3 regions of the Janthinobacterium longum genome follow, and region 2 is predicted to be linked to each of the others. Evidence: predicted binding sites of a transcription regulator. Region 2 holds the regulator's gene; each other region holds the start of a gene.

What was found. Region 2 encodes FNR, which switches genes on or off when oxygen is low (the NO sensors DNR and NnrR bind a similar motif). Its sites were predicted from a motif close to TTGATNNNNATCAA; they were not measured.
Region 1: a site for FNR is predicted at 1,036-1,049, ahead of paaA (1,2-phenylacetyl-CoA epoxidase subunit PaaA). Genes of this name have one in related genera too.
Region 3: a site for FNR is predicted at 1,543-1,556, ahead of ubiU (ubiquinone anaerobic biosynthesis protein UbiU). Genes of this name have one in related genera too.

What each region holds. Positions count from the first base shown of each region.
Region 1 covers NZ_JBNYXQ010000004.1:153,929-157,203, forward strand. Annotated here, with positions in the region: gene paaX (phenylacetic acid degradation operon negative regulatory protein PaaX) at 1-887, opposite strand, end outside; gene paaA (1,2-phenylacetyl-CoA epoxidase subunit PaaA) at 1,131-2,120, shown strand; gene paaB (1,2-phenylacetyl-CoA epoxidase subunit PaaB) at 2,151-2,435, shown strand; gene paaC (1,2-phenylacetyl-CoA epoxidase subunit PaaC) at 2,450-3,202, shown strand; gene paaD (1,2-phenylacetyl-CoA epoxidase subunit PaaD) at 3,202-3,275, shown strand, end outside.
Region 2 covers NZ_JBNYXQ010000008.1:55,659-58,933, reverse strand. Annotated here, with positions in the region: gene ACQ4WM_RS18980 (HAMP domain-containing sensor histidine kinase) at 1-936, opposite strand, end outside; gene fnr (fumarate/nitrate reduction transcriptional regulator Fnr) at 1,139-1,897, shown strand; gene ACQ4WM_RS18970 (FixH family protein) at 1,898-2,422, opposite strand; gene ccoG (cytochrome c oxidase accessory protein CcoG) at 2,564-3,275, opposite strand, start outside.
Region 3 covers NZ_JBNYXQ010000012.1:75,954-79,228, forward strand. Annotated here, with positions in the region: gene ACQ4WM_RS22605 (U32 family peptidase) at 1-424, opposite strand, end outside; gene ubiU (ubiquinone anaerobic biosynthesis protein UbiU) at 434-1,480, opposite strand; gene ACQ4WM_RS22615 (hypothetical protein) at 1,641-2,057, shown strand; gene ACQ4WM_RS22620 (ribonucleoside triphosphate reductase) at 2,317-3,275, shown strand, end outside.

The DNA of each region.
Region 1 (3,275 bases), on a different contig from region 2:
ACGTCCGCCGCCTGCTCGTCCTCGCGCCGCAGGGTGGCCAGGATATGCTGTTCGGCCGCCGCATAGGTGCGCCGGTACAGCGCGCGCGCCAGCGCATAGGCTTGCGTGCCAGGCCACGGCTCGGGCAGCAGTTCGACCGGCAATTGCGGGTCGTGCAGTTGCACCCGGCGATACGCGTGCGTCAGCAGCGAGCGGATCACAAAGGCCTGTTCGGGCGCGATGCCGGGCTGGTCCTGCAGCAGGGACAGCAGCGGCTGGAAGCTGGCGATGAATTTTTCGTAGCCGGCCATCACTTCCGACAAGTCCCAGCATTCGGCCACCATCTCGCGCAAGGGCCGCGTGCTCACGCCCGGCAACTCCGTACTGTGGCAGACATACAGCTTGCCCTGCACCTCGTTGCGCACCAGGATATCTTCCAGCGCATCGCCATTGCTGGCCGGGTGGCCGAAAATGCCGGGCGCGATCAGGCCATAGCCGGCCCACAGCAGCTCCTTGCGCAGTGCGCCCCGTTCGCTGGCGTTGATATTGCCGGCCGCGCCGATCACCAGCGTCCAGCTGCCATCCCAGTGCTTGACCAGCGGCGCGTAGATGCGGCGGTAAGCGCGCTCGAAGCGGGCCAGCGCTTCCGGACGGATCGCATAGGCACTGCGGCGACCATCCCTTTGCGAACTGAGCCAGCCTTCCTGCGCCAGCCGGAACACGCTGGTGCGCAGCAAGCGGTCGTTGACGCCAAACGGCGCCAGCAGCTCGATCAGGCTGCCCAGCCAGATGGCGCCGCCGCGCGGCACGATGGCGTCGCCAAAGATCGTCATCACCAGCGACTTCGAGCGCGGCGGGTCAGTGGCGAGGAAGTCGGCTATCCATGCAGTGCAAGCGGTGTTGTTCATGTGTTCCTGGTCGGGGCGTAACGGGTATTTCAACGATATTTCAACGAATGCAGCAGTTTAATTGACACTGCGATCGCCCTGCGCGGAAGTGCGCATTATTTTTTGCATCATACCCTTGTCAAACGAACATAAGATACGGAATTCTAAAATGATTCAAATCAAGTGTATGCAAATCTATTTATGTATCGTATTATGCGTTTATCGCTTTGCGCATCAGCGCAAGCCCCCATTGGGAGACAGATCATGTACGCACAAATGGTTGAAACCGGCCTCAAGAACGTTCGTTCGATTGACGACATGGGCGCGGAAGAGCAGGCCTTCCAGGCACGCATCGACGAAGGCATCAAGATCGAAGCCAAGGACTGGATGCCGGACGCTTACCGCAAGACCCTGATCCGCCAGATTTCGCAGCACGCCCACTCGGAAATCGTCGGTCAATTGCCAGAGGGTAATTGGGTGACGCGCGCGCCGACCCTGAAACGCAAATCCATCCTGCTGGCGAAAATCCAGGACGAAGCGGGCCACGGCCTGTACCTGTACAGCGCGGCCGAAACGCTGGGCGTGTCGCGCGACGAGCTGCTGGCGGCCCTGCATTCGGGCAAAGCGAAATATTCCAGCATCTTCAACTATCCGACCCTGTCGTGGGCCGACATGGGCGCCATCGGCTGGCTGGTCGATGGCTCGGCCATCATCAACCAGATCCCGCTGTGCCGCTGCTCATATGGCCCATATGCCCGCGCCATGATTCGCGTGTGCAAGGAAGAATCGTTCCATGCGCGCCAGGGCTACGACATCATGATGTCGCTGTGCAAGGGCACGCCGGAACAGAAAGCCATGGCGCAGGACGCGTTGAACCGCTGGTGGTGGCCTTCGCTGATGATGTTCGGTCCGTCCGACGCGGCCTCCGTCAACAGCGCCCAGTCGGCGCAGTGGCGCATCAAGCTGTTCTCGAACGACGAACTGCGCCAGCGCATGGTCGACCAGACCGTGCCGCAGATCGAATACCTGGGTTTGACCGTGCCCGATCCCGACCTGAAATTCAATGCCGAGACGGGCCACTATGAATTCGGCGAGATCGACTGGTCCGAATTCAACAACGTATTGAAGGGCAATGGCCCGTGCAACCGCGAACGCCTGCAAACGCGCGTGAAGGCGTATGAAGATGGCGAGTGGTTCCGCGATGCGCTGGTGGCTTACGCCGACAAGCAAGCCGCAGTCAAAGCGGCAGCCTGAATATAAATACGATAAAAAGGGGATAGCAAGATGAGCAAAGAATGGCCTTTGTGGGAAGTTTTCATCCGCAGCCAGCACGGCCTGGCGCACAAGCATGTGGGCAGCCTGCACGCCTCCGACGCCGCCATGGCCGTCAACCATGCGCGCGACGTCTACACGCGCCGCAATGAAGGCGTCAGCATCTGGGTGGTGCGCGCCGCCGATATCGTCGCCAGCAGCCCCGGCGACAAGGGCGCCCTGTTCGAACCGTCGAACAGCAAGGTCTACCGCCACCCCACCTTCTTCCCGATGCCGGAAGAAGTCAAGAACCTGTAAGGGGAGCGATCGCAATGGATGAAAAGGTCAATTACCTTTTGCGCCTGGGCGACAACGCCCTGATTCTCAGCCAGCAGCTGTCGCAGCTGTGCGGCAAGGGTCCGGCGCTGGAAGAAGACATGGCGCTGACCAATGTCGCGCTGGACCTGCTGGGCCAGACGCGCCTGTGGTTCAGCTATGCGGGCGAACTGGAAGGCGCGGGTCGAGACGAGGACGATATCGCTTACCTGCGCGACGCCCACGATTTCCGTAACTGCCTGCTGGTCGAACAGCCGAACGGCAATTACGCCGACACCATGATGCGCCAGTTCTTCTTCGACACCTGGCATTACTTCCAGCTGCTGGAACTGACCAAAGCCAGCGATGCGCGCATCGTCGAAGTGGCGCAAAAGTCGATCAAGGAAGTGACATATCACCTGCGCCGCAGCGGTGACCTGATCGTGCGCATGGGCGACGGTACACCGGAAAGCCACAAGAAAACCCAGGCTGCCGCCGATGCGCTGTGGATGTACACGGGTGAGATGTTCAATTACGACGCGGTCGACACAGCCATGGTGGCGGCCGGCATCGCGCCGCCGTCCGAGCTGCTGCGTGCCGCCTTCCTGGAACACGTGGCCGAGATCTTTGCCGAAGCCACGTTGACCATGCCGGCGCCCGACGCCTGGATGCAAAAGGGCGGCAAGCAGGGCACGCACACGGAACACCTGGGCTTTATCCTGGCCGAGATGCAGTTCCTGCAGCGCGCCTATCCCGGGGCGCAGTGGTAATGATCGCGGCCACCGGCACGCTCGATGCGTCGCAGGTCTGGGCCTGGCTGGGCGAGGTGCCGGATCCGGAAAT
Region 2 (3,275 bases):
CAGCAGGGTGTCGCGCAAGCGCACCAGTGGCGACAGCAGGCGCACCGTGACCCAGCCCAATACCAGTGCCGCCAGCAGCGAGGCGCAGGCGCTCCACAGCACCAGCCGGTACAGCACGCCGTCGAACGGTTCAAATGCATCGTCAATCGGCAGCGAGGCGGCCAGCAGCCAGTTCACCGATTTCAGCTGTTTGAAGCTGTTGACCGCCCTGACGCCGCTGCTGTTGTTGCTGACCGTGCTGCCTTCGTCACTGCTGGCGGGGCCGACGCGCGGTTGCAGCAGCTTGGCGGTCTCCGGGTGCAGCACATACCGCGGCACCTTGCCGCGAGTCAGTATGAAGTAATAGCCGTTCTTGCCCACCTTGGCAGTGCGCAGGTCGCCCAGCAGGTTGTCCTTGTACAGGCGCAGCACGCCGACCACCAGGCCGGCTATCTCGCCGTTCTTGTCCAGCACGGGCGCGACCATCTGCACGATCGGCATGCCGCTGGTCTTGCCCAGCATCGGCTCGGTGATCATGGCCTTGCGGGTGCGCATGACGGTCTGGAAATACGGGCGGTCGCTGACATCGAGAGCGCTGCGCTCCTGCAATTCCGGCACATCGCTGACCAGCTTGCCGCGCGTATCGAGCACCAGCACGTCGTCGAACAGAGCCAGCATGGCGCGCTGTTCATAGTACTGGCGCAACTGGGCCGGCTGCGCCATCAGTGCGGCCGGCTGGCGGCGCGCCGTTTCGGTGATGACGTCGAGCAGCATGCCGAGCTTGTCATCGAGCTCTTCTGCCGTGCGGGATATCATGGCCGTTTGCTGGCTCAGCAGTACCTTGGTGAAATCATCGCGCATGCGTTGCACTTGTACCAGTGTGACCAGGGCAATCATGGCGACCGAAGTAAGGCTGGTCGCCAGCGCGACTTTTGCTTTGATGCCGAGAGGCTTCATATTTTCCTTTGCTTGGCATGCGGCATGTATGTTGTCAGGAATTCTCCTAGCAAAGCGGCAACTTGGCAAGCACCAGCTTGTGGCGCAGTTGCCATGAAAATAAAGGAAGAAAGTGATTTAATGCCGGCATTTCACCGAAATTGGCACACGGCAACCCTGAATGCAGTAAACTCGTTGTTGTATTTTCTTAAAGGTATACGCAATGACACCTGATCTATTGTCCCCAACTCTGCCCATCGTGAGCGTTGAAGCGCTGCGTGCGCGCTGCGCCACTTGCAGCATGCACCAGCTTTGCTTGCCGATGGGCTTGGATGTGGGCGACATGGACCGCCTCGACCAGATCATCGGACGGCGCCGCAAGGTGTTGCGCGGTGCCTCGCTGTTCCGCATTGGCGACGCGTTCCAGAACCTGTATGCGATCCGCCTTGGCCACTTCAAGACCTACCAGATCAATCCCGGTGGAGAGGAACAGGTGACGGGGTTCCAGATGGCCGGCGAATTGCTGGGCATGGACGCCATCAGCGCCGACCGCCATCATTGCAATGCGGTGGCGCTGGAAGACAGTGAAGTGTGCGAAATTCCATTTTCCAGCCTGGAGCAATTGCTGGGCAATATGCCAACCCTGCTGCGCCATTTCCACCGCATGATGAGCCAGGAAATCACGCGCGAGCAAAGCGTGATGCTCTTGCTGGGCAATATGCAGGCGACCCAGCGTTTTGCCGCCTTTATCGTCAACCTGGCCTCGCGCTATGAAGCGCGCGGTTACTCGGGCAGCAAATTCCAGCTGCGCATGTCGCGCGAGGAAATCGGCAACTACCTGGGCCTGACGATCGAGAGCATCAGCCGGCTGCTGTCCAAATTCAAGAAGGAAGGCTGGCTGAGCGTATCGAACCGCGAGATTGAAATCCTGCAGCCGGCCAGACTGAAGGCGATTACGGCCGGTACCGACGTCTGCAAATAATTACAGTTCGCTGTCGGCACGCAAGCTGATGTCGCGCTGGGCCGGCCAGGTCCAGATTCCCGACAGGCGCCATTCGCGCTTGCCGTCTTCCACCAGTACCTGCCAGCGGCTGCGCTCGAGCATCGGCAGCGAGACCGAGAAATTGCCGTCCGCATCGGGCTGCACCATCAGCCGGATGTCTTTTTCCGGCAAGGTCGCGTGCGCCAGGTGCAGCAGCAAGGGCTGCTGGTAAGCCTTGCCAAAGCTGTGCACGGAACCGGTGATGCGCGATTGCGCCACGTCGTAGGCAAGGCTGGTGTCCATCGCCAGGTTGCTGGCCACCGTATCGCGGCGCAGGTCCTGATTGATCGCCTTGCCCTGCTTGTAGTAGTCGCCCACCACCAGCGCATCGGGTTGCGTAAACGCGATATACCCCATAAAGCTGCCGACGACGACCGACAAGCCCGGGCCGATCATCAGCAGCCACGGCCAGCGGTGCTTGTACCAGGGGGCGACGGGAGCTTGCAGTTTGACAGTCTTGGACATTTTTATCTCCCGGGGTCAGACCCGTTGGGTCTGACCCCAGCTTTACGTTGAGTGGATGAAGGCTGGGGTTTGAGGCCAGCTTTATGTTTAGGGTAAGCAAGCAAAAGGCTGGGGTCGGACCTGCAGGGTCCGACCCCTTGTTTAACGCGGCACGATAAACACCGCGCTCTCGCGTACATGCAATGACGGCTCGTCGAGTGATTGCAGCTCGATCTGGATCTTGTTCGAACCTTTTTCTCCGACACCGTGCGGCACGCGCAAACGTACCGGCCAGCCCAGCGTTTCGGTCGGCTGCAGGGTCACTTCCTCGCGCGTCAACAGGGTCAGTCCGGGCAGGCCCGAGACGGCAATTTTGAAGTGCTGCTGCTGTTCGGAAGTATTCATGATCTGCAGGCGATACACGTTTTCGATCATGCCGTCTTCCACTTCGCGGCCCATCGAGCCACGGTCGCGGATCACGTCCATTTTCAAGGGCGTGCGCAGGAACAGCGAGGTACACACGGCGGTGACGATCAGTGCCAGGATCGTGGTGTAGATCAGTACGCGCGGCCGCATGGCGCGCCGGCGGATCTGCTGCGAATTGAAGTTGTTTTCCATCGCATGGTCGGTGCTGTAGCGGATCAGCCCGCGCGGCCGCTCGACCTTGTCCATCACGCTGTTGCAGGCGTCGACGCAGGCGGCGCAGCCGATGCATTCATACTGCAGGCCCTTGCGGATATCGATGCCGGTCGGGCATACCTGTACGCACAGTGTGCAGTCGATACAGTCGCCCAATTTGGTTTGCGTGCCGTCCCTGGCGGCTTTCTTGCTCAGCGCGCCGCGTGGTTCGCCGCGTTTTTCATCATAGGTGATG
Region 3 (3,275 bases), on a different contig from region 2:
TCATCTCCAGCGGCATCACCCAGCGCCGCGCCCCGAGGCTGGCCAGCAGTTGCAGGCTGGCGCCGTTGAAAAGGTTCAGGTGGGGGCCGGCGACGAATTGTGCGCCCTTTTCCAGGCAATGCACGGCGCCGAAATCGTTGGCCTCCACGCCATGGCGGCCGTTGCCGGCGATGCGGCGCAAGGTGGCCAGTTCCGCGCTCGATTCGATCAGCGCCTGGGTCGACAGCACCACTTCCTTGCCGCTGGCCGCCAGCAGGTCGGCAATATCGAGCCAGTCCGACAGGCGCAGCTCGTGGCGGCGCGAGCAGACCGTCTCACCCAGGTAGACAATATCGACGGCAGTGGCGGCGAGTTGCTGGTAGAACTCGAACACGGTGGCGCGCGGCCAGTAGTAGAGCAAAGGCCCGAGTGACAGTTTCAGCATAATTTTCCTTTATTTCCATGAGCGGTGATAGGCACCCAGGGTGTGCTGCTGGCCTTCGGCCAGCTTGTCCATGGCCGCCATCCAACCCGGCTTGACGGCGTAGCGCTGCTGGCCTTCGCGGCAAGCGTCCAAGCTGTCGATGGCCTCGCGCCAGACCCGCGTGACCTGCGCCACATAGGCTGGGCTGCGCTGGCGGCCTTCGATTTTCACGGCTTTCACACCCATGGCCACCAGTTGCGGCAGCAGCGCCAGGGTGTTCAGGCTGGCCGGCTCTTCGATCGCGTAATACTGTTCTCCGTCGACGTCGAAGCGGCCCTTGCACAGGGTCGGGTAGCTGGCGTTTTCGCCGGGACCATAGCGGTCGATCAGCACGCCGTTCAGGCGCGACTCCAGGCCGCCTGCGGTTTCCGCCCAGCGCACCGCCTTGGCCGGCGAGCACACGCCATGGGTATTGGGCGCTTCGCCGGTCGCATACGACGACAGCGCACAGCGCCCTTCGACCATCACGCACAGGCTGCCAAAGCCGAACACTTCGATCTCGACCGGCGTGTTGGCGATCAGTTGCTCCACCTGCGCCATCGACAGCACGCGCGGCAGCACCGCGCGCGAGACGCCGAAGTGTTCATGGTAAAAGTTGATGGCCTCGTAGTTGGTGGCCGAGCCCTGCACCGACAGGTGCAAACGCAGTTGCGGATGGTGCTCGCGCGCATACGCCATCAGGCCGGGGTCGGCAACGATAACGGCGTCCAGGCCCGCGTCGGCCGCGCGGTCGATGGCGCTGCGCCAGACCATCCAGTTATGCGGCTGCGGATAGGTATTCAATGCCAGCAACACCTTGCGGCCGTGCTGTTGGGCGTAGCGCACACCTTCGGCAATCGCCTTTTCGTCAAAATTGAGGCCGGCGAAATTGCGCGCATTGGTGGCGTCGCGAAAGCCGAGATAGACGGTATCGGCGCCATTGTCGACAGCCGCTTTCAGGGCCGGCAGGCTGCCGGCCGGGCAGACCAGTTCCAGCGCTCCGGCCACGCGCTGGGCGGTAGAATGTTCAAGCTTCATGATGAGGACTTTCTGTATCGGCTCAGGGTCGAGACTATAGCCCCGCGCCATGTGAGCAGTCCTTGACACAGGTGAAGGAATGCATGCATGGGGGTCCTCCTTGCGCTGTAGAATGCGCCCTGCCATCGTGCCTGATCCTCTACTCACAACAGCCATCTCCATGACCCGAAAACCCCTGCTGATCCTGCTCCTGACCCTGTTCCTCACCGCGCTGCAAGTGCAATGGGCCTTGCCCGTCGAAGGCTATGACGCCAACAGCACGCACATGTTTTCACCAGAAATACTGGGCGTGTATCCGGGCGTGGTGCTGCTGTTTTTGCTGGCCGTGTTCGCCCGCCGCCAGCTGCCGCTGCTGCGCCAGAGCGCCATCTGCACCGCCATCCTGGCCGCGTACTGGCTGCTGGCGAACTACATCACGTTCGACATCCGCGTGGCCGGCTGGAGCACGTTTTCGCCGATGGAAATCTGGCTCCATGTGCTGCCTGCTTCCGTCATCAGCATCGCTACCTGCGGCGGGGCGTTTTTTGCGACCACGTACATGATTTTGCGCGAGACGAGGTGGGACAAACATCGCTGAGATCAATGCTGAAATTTTTACCCCAAGTGCAGAATCTGGGGTCGGACCCCCGCGACCGTTGGCGCAAGCCTCTGAGTCAGCGGCATTGAGGGTCTGACCCCGGCACTTTCGCCGTTAGGGGTGAAAGAAATGCCTGCCACGGCCTCGAATTTCACCTCGATCAAGAATCCGCCACTCGCCTGCAAGCACCCTTTGACGACACTACATTTAGTCGATATTCTTCAATAAAACACCGCATGTTGTGGTTATTGGAGGTTTCATGTCAGCTAGCGCACTATCCGTCACGCCGTCTAAAAAACACAGTCAGGTCGACGTCGCCGCATCCATCAACGAGTACCTGGAGCGGCGCGACTGGCGGGTCAACGCCAACGCCAACCAGGGCTATTCGCTGGGCGGCCTGATACTCAATGTATCGGGCAAGGTAATCGCCAACTACTGGCTCGACCAGGTCTATCCGCCGGAAGTGGGCGCAGCCCACCGCGAGGCGGCGCTGCATATCCACGACCTCGACATGCTGGCCGGTTACTGCGCCGGCTGGTCGCTGCGCACCCTGCTGCATGAAGGCCTGAACGGCGTGCCGGGCAAGGTCGAATCAAGCCCGCCAAAACACATGTCGTCGGCGATCGGCCAGATCGTCAATTTCCTCGGCACCCTGCAAAACGAGTGGGCCGGTGCGCAGGCTTTCAGCTCGTTTGACACCTATATGGCGCCGTTCATCCGCAAGGACAAGCTGGCGTACGCCGATGTGCTGCAGTACATGCAGGAGCTGATCTACAACCTCAACGTACCGTCGCGCTGGGGCACGCAAACACCCTTCACCAACCTGACCTTCGACTGGGTCTGCCCGGAAGATTTGCGCCAGCAGATTCCCGTGATCGCTGGCGTGGAAATGCCTTTTTCCTACGGCGAACTGCAGCTCGAGATGGACATGATCAACCGTGCCTATATCGAGATCATGATGGCCGGCGACGCCAGGGGCCGCGTGTTCACGTTTCCTATCCCGACCTACAACATCACCGAGGATTTCGACTGGTACAGCGACAACGCCGAGCGCCTGTTCGAGATGACGGCCCGCTATGGCCTGCCCTACTTCCAGAACTTCATCAATTCGGAACTGAAACCGAACATGATACGTTCGATGTGCTGCCGGCTGCAGCTGGACCTGCGCGAACTGCTCAAGCGTGGCAACGGGCTGTTCGGTTCGGCCGAGCAGACAGG